2 regions of the Microbacterium sp. NPDC055903 genome follow, and region 2 is predicted to be linked to the other one. Evidence: riboswitches for the same ligand, from Rfam matches in the RefSeq annotation. Region 2 holds a riboswitch; the other holds the start of a gene.
The links. Region 2 has a riboswitch for thiamine pyrophosphate ahead of ACWGJP_RS07300 (ECF transporter S component). Riboswitches for the same ligand answer to the same signal wherever they lie in the genome.
Positions count from the first base shown of each region.

Region 1: linked by a shared signal. The riboswitch ahead of thiM (hydroxyethylthiazole kinase) and the one ahead of ACWGJP_RS07300 (ECF transporter S component) in region 2 are both predicted to bind thiamine pyrophosphate.

Region 1 is NZ_JBSHCA010000001.1:15,498-18,897, reverse strand. It holds gene ACWGJP_RS00090 (glycoside hydrolase family 3 N-terminal domain-containing protein) at 1-116, shown strand, start outside; gene ACWGJP_RS00085 (NAD-dependent epimerase/dehydratase family protein) at 204-1,169, shown strand; TPP riboswitch at 1,210-1,303, shown strand; gene thiM (hydroxyethylthiazole kinase) at 1,294-2,142, shown strand; gene ACWGJP_RS00075 (bifunctional hydroxymethylpyrimidine kinase/phosphomethylpyrimidine kinase) at 2,139-3,400, shown strand, end outside.
Region 2 is NZ_JBSHCA010000001.1:1,578,891-1,582,290, reverse strand. It holds gene ACWGJP_RS07305 (ABC transporter ATP-binding protein) at 1-1,100, opposite strand, end outside; gene ACWGJP_RS07300 (ECF transporter S component) at 1,102-1,734, opposite strand; TPP riboswitch at 1,727-1,836, opposite strand; gene ACWGJP_RS07295 (D-alanyl-D-alanine carboxypeptidase) at 1,901-3,400, shown strand, end outside.

The DNA of each region.
Region 1 (3,400 bases), 1.6 Mb from region 2:
CTGGGCAGATCGTGTCCGCGATCGCCGATCGAGCCACGGTCGATCCTGCCTATGCCGAGCGGCTGGCGGAGGCCGCCGCGCGCGTGAGCGCGCTGTCCGCGCAGCGGAGCGGATGAGCCGACGCGCGGGCGGGCGCTGTCGTTGGCGCTCCGCTCTGAGCGGACGGCCTTCCGCCTGGCATCCAGACCTGCTGGCATAGGGGGATGACAGATGTTCTGATCCTCGGCGGCACCGGCTGGCTCTCCGGACGCGTCGCGCGCGGATGGCTGGATCGCGGTGCACGCGTCGTCTGCCTCGCGCGTGGAACCAGGCCGACTCCGCCCGGTACCGAGCTGGTGGTGGGCGATCGCGACGATCCGGATGTGTATGCGCGTGTGCAGGGCCCGTGGGATGAAGTGGTCGACGTCTCCTCCCGCGCCGGCCACGTCCGTGGGGCGGTCGAGGCGCTCGGTGCCGATGGCGCGCGCTGGACCTACGTGTCATCGGTGTCGGTGTACTCGGACGGCGCGACCGTGGGCGCGGACGAGTCCGCTCCGGTGGAGGATCCGGCACTCGACGACGACGCCGACTACGCGGCCCAGAAGGTCGCCGCCGAACGGGCGGTGCTGAGCGGTGCCGCGGGCGGCGTGCGCATCGTTCGGCCGGGGCTCGTCGTGGGCGAGGGCGACCCGAGCGACCGTTTCGGGTACTGGGCCGCCGCGTTCGCGCGAGCAGGGGCGGACGCGGTGCTCGTGCCCACGACGGAGAATCGCTGGGTGCAGGTGATCGACGTCGACGACCTCGCCGCCTTCATCGTCGCCGACCGCGGTACCGGCATCCTCGACGCGGTCGGTGAGCCCACACCCCTCGGAGCGGTCCTGGATGCCTTCGGCGCGGCCGCTTCTCACACCGGGCGCGTCGTGGCCGCAGAGGACGCATGGCTCGAGGAGCATGGCGTCGACTACTGGATGGGGCGGCCCTCGCTGCCGCTCTGGCTCCCCGCGGACCTGCCGGGGTTCGCTCGCCGCAGCACCCTCGCATTCCGAGCGGCCGGCGGCTCCGCGAGACCGCTGGAGCGGACGATCGCCGCGGTGCTCGCCGACGAGCGCGGCCGGGGGCTGGACAGGGACCGGCGCGCTGGCCTCTCGCGCACGGAGGAGGAGCGTCTGCTCGCCGAACTCGGCGCCTGAGGACGCGTGCGTCCGTCGCGCGCTGCGCAGTAGACTGCCTGCGAGTGACACGGGGTGCCGCATCCGCGGCTGAGATCACACCCGTCGAACCTGATCTAGTTCGTACTAGCGAAGGGATGTCGCAATGAGCGATCGTCTGCGCCCACCGTCCACCCGAGACCTCCGGAGCGAGGCCGCCGTCCTGCTGCAGAGCGTGCGGGATGCGCCACCGCTCACGCAGTGCATCACCAACGCCGTCGTGACCGGCTTCACCGCCAACGTGCTTCTCGCGCTCGGTGCTGCTCCCGCCATGGTCGACATCGCCGGTGAGGCCGGGGTCTTCGCGCCGATGGCATCCGCGCTCCTCGTGAACCTCGGCACCCCTGTGCCAGAGCAGCGGAATGCCGCGCGCGAGGCCGCGGAAGCCGCGTCCACCGAGGGAACGCCGTGGGTGCTCGATCCCGTCGCGATCGGCGCGCTCCCGGTACGGACGGCGCTCGCGCACGAGCTGGCCGCGCTGGGGCCGACGGCGATCCGCGGTAACGCCTCCGAGGTACTCGCACTCGCAGGTCTCAGTGCCGGCGGACGCGGCGTCGACGCCATCGACAGCACGGATGCCGCGGCCGACGCCGCGCGTGCGCTGGCGGAGCGCCACGGCAGCGTCGTGGCGGTCTCCGGGCCCGTGGATCTGATCACCGACGGGCGGCGCACGGTCCGCATCGCGAACGGCCACGAGCTGCTCACCCGCGTGACAGGAGGAGGTTGCGCCCTCGGCGCGGTGATGGCCGCGTTCCTCGGCAGCAGCGCATCGGACAGCGCCGACCCGCTCACCGCTGTGGCCGCCGCGAGCCTCGTCTACACCCTCGCCGCGGAGCGGGCAGCCGCCGGGTCGAACGGCCCCGGCAGTTTCGCCGTCGCCCTGCTCGACGCGCTCGCCGCCCTGCAGCCCTCGGAGATAGCCGCCCTCGCCCGTGTCGAGGAGGTCGCCCGGTGATCGCTGACCTCTCGCTGTACCTCGTCACCGATGCGACGCTGTGCGGCGACCGAGGCGTCGTCGCCACGGTCGCCGCGGCGGTGGAAGGAGGCGCGACGATCGTGCAGCTGCGCGACAAGAGGCTCACGGATGCCGAGATGGTGACCCAGCTGGTCGAGCTCTCGGCGGTCATCGACGGCAGAGCGCTGCTCGTGGTCAACGACCGGCTCGACGTCGCCCTCGCCGCACGCGCGGCCGGAGCACGGGTGGACGGCGTGCACCTCGGCCAGGGCGATGCCCCGGCCCTGCGTGCACGGGAGGCTCTCGGCCCTGATGCGCTCATCGGTCTGACCGCGAACACGCCGGAGCACCTCGCCGCCGTGCGGGAGTTGCCGGCGGGGACGATCGACTACCTCGGCGTCGGAGTCATCCGCCCGACGGACACGAAACCGGATCATCCGCCCGCCCTGGGCATCGACGGGTTCCGTGCGCTCGCCGCGGTGAGCCCGCTTCCCAGCGTGGCGATCGGCGGGGTCGGTATCGGCGATGTCTCCGCGCTGCGCGATGCCGGTGCCGCCGGGGTCGCGGTCGTGTCGGCGCTGTGCGCCGCCGAAGACCCTCGCCAGGCGGCCGAGGAGTTCGCCCGCCGATGGAGCGAGGGCCGAGCCCCGCGGGTGCTCAGCATCGCAGGCAGCGACCCCTCAGGGGGAGCCGGCATCCAGGCGGACCTGAAGTCGATCGCTGCCGTGGGGGGTTACGGGATGGCGGCCATCACCGCGCTCACCGTGCAGAACACGCGCGGTGTCCGCGATGTGCACGTCCCTCCCGCCGCCTTCCTCACCGCCCAGCTCGAGGCGCTCGCGGACGACATCCTCATCGACGCGGTGAAGGTGGGCATGCTCGCAGACGCGGACGTGATCGGCGCGGTGAGCGCCTGGCTCGCCAGGACGCGCCCTCCCGTCGTCGTCGTGGATCCCGTGATGGTCGCCACCAGCGGCGATCGACTGCTCGCCCCCGATGCCGAGAGCGCGTTGCGCGCGCTTCTCGGGCAGGCGCACCTGGTGACTCCGAACCTTGCCGAGCTGGCGGTGCTCGCGGGCCGCGCGATCGACGGCTGGTCGGACGCGCTCGTCGCCGCGCAGGAGCTCTCCACCGAGATCGGTGCAGCCGTCCTGGTCAAGGGCGGGCATCGCGAAGGGACGGATGCCACCGACGCGCTCGTCGATGCCGGAACGGGGCTTGTTCAGGAGTTCCCCGGTGTCCGGATCGTCACGGGGAG
Region 2 (3,400 bases):
ACGGTCTTCGCGAGCAGCTGATGCTCCGGCTCCTGGAAGACCATCCCGATCCGCGTGAGCAGCTGCTTCGAGGACCAGCGGATGGGCGCATCTCCCGCACCGGCCGCGAGGGCGGGGGATGCCGTGAGCCGTCCGCCCTCGGGTCGGATGAGCCCGGCCATGGTGAGGCCGAGGGTGGACTTCCCCGCACCGTTGGGACCGGTGATCGCGAGCGCCTGACCGGCGCGGACCTCTGCGCGGATGCCGGTGGCGACCGGCACGCCCTTCGCTCTGGCCACGGAGAGGTCGTCCGCGGCGAGGAGCACCTCGCCCCTGGAGCTCCGCGGCGCGGGTGGGGTCGGCGGCGGAAATCCCGGTACCCAGACACCCGCCTCGGCGAGGTCCGCACCGAGGGCGCCGAGCACCCTGTCGGGAGTGCCGTCTGCCACCACTCCTGCATCGCCGAGCACGATCACCCGCTCGATGAGCGGAAGCCAGACGTCCAGCCGATGCTCGACCACCACGAGCGTGGCGGGGTGCGTCTCGAGCATCCGCTGCACCGCGTCGCGGACCTCGACGACGCCGGCGGGATCGAGGTTGGCGGTGGGCTCGTCCAGGAGGACGAGCCCTGGACGCATCGCGAGGACGCCGGCGAGCGCCAGGCGCTGCTTCTGCCCGCCGGAGAGGGCCTTGGTCGCCCGGTCCAGCGGCACGTCCAGGCCGACGGCGTCCAGCGCACCGCCGACGCGGTGCCAGATCTCCTCCCGCGCGACGCCCAGGTTCTCGCATCCGAAGGCGACGTCATCGCCGACGCGGGCCAGGATCACCTGCGAGTCGGGGTCCTGCAGCACCAGCCCCGTGCGGCCTCTCGCCGATCCAGCCGGGCCGTCGCCGACGCGCAGCTCGCCCTCGTGCTCGCCCTCCTCGTCACCTCCGAGCACGCCGGCGAGGCCGTGCAGGAGCGTCGACTTGCCCGCCCCGGATGCCCCGAGCAGCAGGACGCGCTCGCCCGGCTCGATGCGGAACGAGACGTCCCGGAGCGCCCAGGCCTTGCGCGTCGCGTGCCGCCAGCCCCAGCCCCGCGCCTCGACGGCTGCCGGGCCCGATGTGCCGTTCGCCATCTCAGACGCGCACGCGCGCCTCTCGCCCTGAGCCGAAGCGCTCCAGCGCGCCGGTCGCGGCGATGCCGCGCGCGAGCGCCCATCCGAGAGCTCCGGCGAGGACGGCACCCGAGACGGTCGTGCTGATCAGATAGATCACCGTGAAGGCGGCGTCGGACCCGGCGAACCACAGGATCATGTTGTTGACGCCTCCCGCCAGCGCCGCCCCGGCGCCCGCGAGGATCGCGATCGGAAGCGACCAGCGCTTGTAGAAGAACAGCAGGAACACGATCTCGGCACCGAGCCCCTGCACGAGGCCCGCCTCGATGGTGAGGAACCCGCCCCACTGCGCACCGGCCAGCGCGGACACGACCGCGGCGACGACCTCCACGTAGACAGCGGCGCCCGCCTTGCGGATGATGAGGCCGCCGAGCACACCGGCGATGAGCCACGGGCCGTCGAGCAGACCCTGCAGCCCCGGCAGCAGCGGCTCCAGCAGCGCCTTCGGGCCGAGGTAGCCGACGTTCCATGCCAGGAACAGGAACCCGCAGGCGACGCCGAGCACGCTGGCGACGACGATATCGACGACGCGCCAGCGCCAGATCTCCGGGCGGAACAGTGCCGTACGGCGGGATGCGGACGTGGACGTACTCATCTGATCTCCTCCCTGCGCCGGCATGATCCGGATCAGGTTCGACGGTCGAAGCGCGGTTCGCTTCCTCTCAGCCCGGCTCGCCGGACTCCCGTGGGTGTGTGCTCACGATCATACTCCGCGCCGCGAATACAGGGATGCCGTGGGCGGATTCGGTAGCGTATCGGGGGTGAGCCCCCATCCGTCCGAGCCTCCCGGCGCGCGCACCCGTCGCGAGCTGCGCCGGCGCAAGGCCGTTCCGCCCTCGTACGACGAGGTCGCGGGTGGTGGGGCCAACCGGTCGGCGGAGGACGCCGACGCTGTTCCGGTGGGCGCCGACGCCGTTCCGGTAGGCGCTGACGCCGTCGCGGTGGGCGCTGACGCCGTCGCGGTGGGCGCCGCCTCTGACGCGCTCGGTTCCGAGGCGCTCCGCAGCGAAACCGCATCCGCGAGCGCACCGATCGACGAAGCCGAGCCGCCGCTCACGGATGCGCCGGTCATCGACACCGAGCCAGACGCCGCGCACGCGTCGGACGGCGAGGACGAATCGGACGACCCGGTGGCCTCGGATGCCCCAGACGCCGGCGAAGACGACCGGGAGACGGGGACCGGCGACGACATCGATGCGCCCGAAGCACTCGGCCCCGCCACCGGTTCCGCGACCTGGGCAGACGAGAACTCGCCCGCGACGGCACTGCTGTGGCTGGACCCGGCATCCGTCTCGGCGGATTCCCTCGATGCGGACGCCGAGACCGAGGTCGAGAAGGACGTCCTCGCCGATGCTCCTCGTCGGCCGAGGGCCGGCTGGCTGATCCCCGTCGGAGCGCTCGCCGTCCTCGGCATCGCCTACACGACGGCGACGCTGCTCTGGCCGCTCCACGAGCTCCCGCCCGTGATCGCCGCCGCCGACCTGAGTGTCACGCCCGCGGCGGCGGCCACGCTGAGCTGGCCCGCCGAGGGGAGCGCCGCGATCAGGGTCGGCGATGCCGGCATGGCTGCGTCCTCGTCGGAGGCTGCGCCGATCGCCAGCATCACGAAGGTGGTCTCGGCCATGCTCGTGCTCGATCGTCTGCCGCTGCAGCCAGGCGAGCAGGGGCCGGAGTACTCGTTCTCCTGGTCGGATTCCAGCGAGTACTGGAGCTACCTCCGCGACAACCAGTCGGCCCTCGACGTGCCGGTCGGTGGGACGCTCACCGAGTACCAGATGCTGCAGGGCATCCTGCTCGGCTCCGCGAACAACTACATCGATCGCCTCGCCGAGGAGATCTGGGGCTCGGAGGATGCCTTCGAGGAGGCCGCGCAGGCGTGGCTGACCTCCCGGGGGCTCGACGACATCCGCATCGTCACGCCCGCCGGACGCGACGATGACAACGTTGCCACCCCCGAGGCGTTGACGCGCCTCGCCGAGATCGCGCTGGCCGATCCCGTCTTCGCCGAGATCGTCGCCACGGCATCCGTGGAGCTTCCCGGTGCCGGGCTCGTGGAGAACACCAACGGACTTCTCGGCGATCCAGGGATCGTCGGCCTGAAGACGGGAACTCTCGGCGGCGGATACAACCTGCTCAGCGCGAAGGACGTCGCGGTGGGCGATGAGACCGTGCGCCTCTACGCGGCCGTGCTCGGGCAGCCCGACAACGACACTCGCCTCGCGGTCAGCCGGACTCTGTACGCCGAGGTCGAGGCGGCGTTG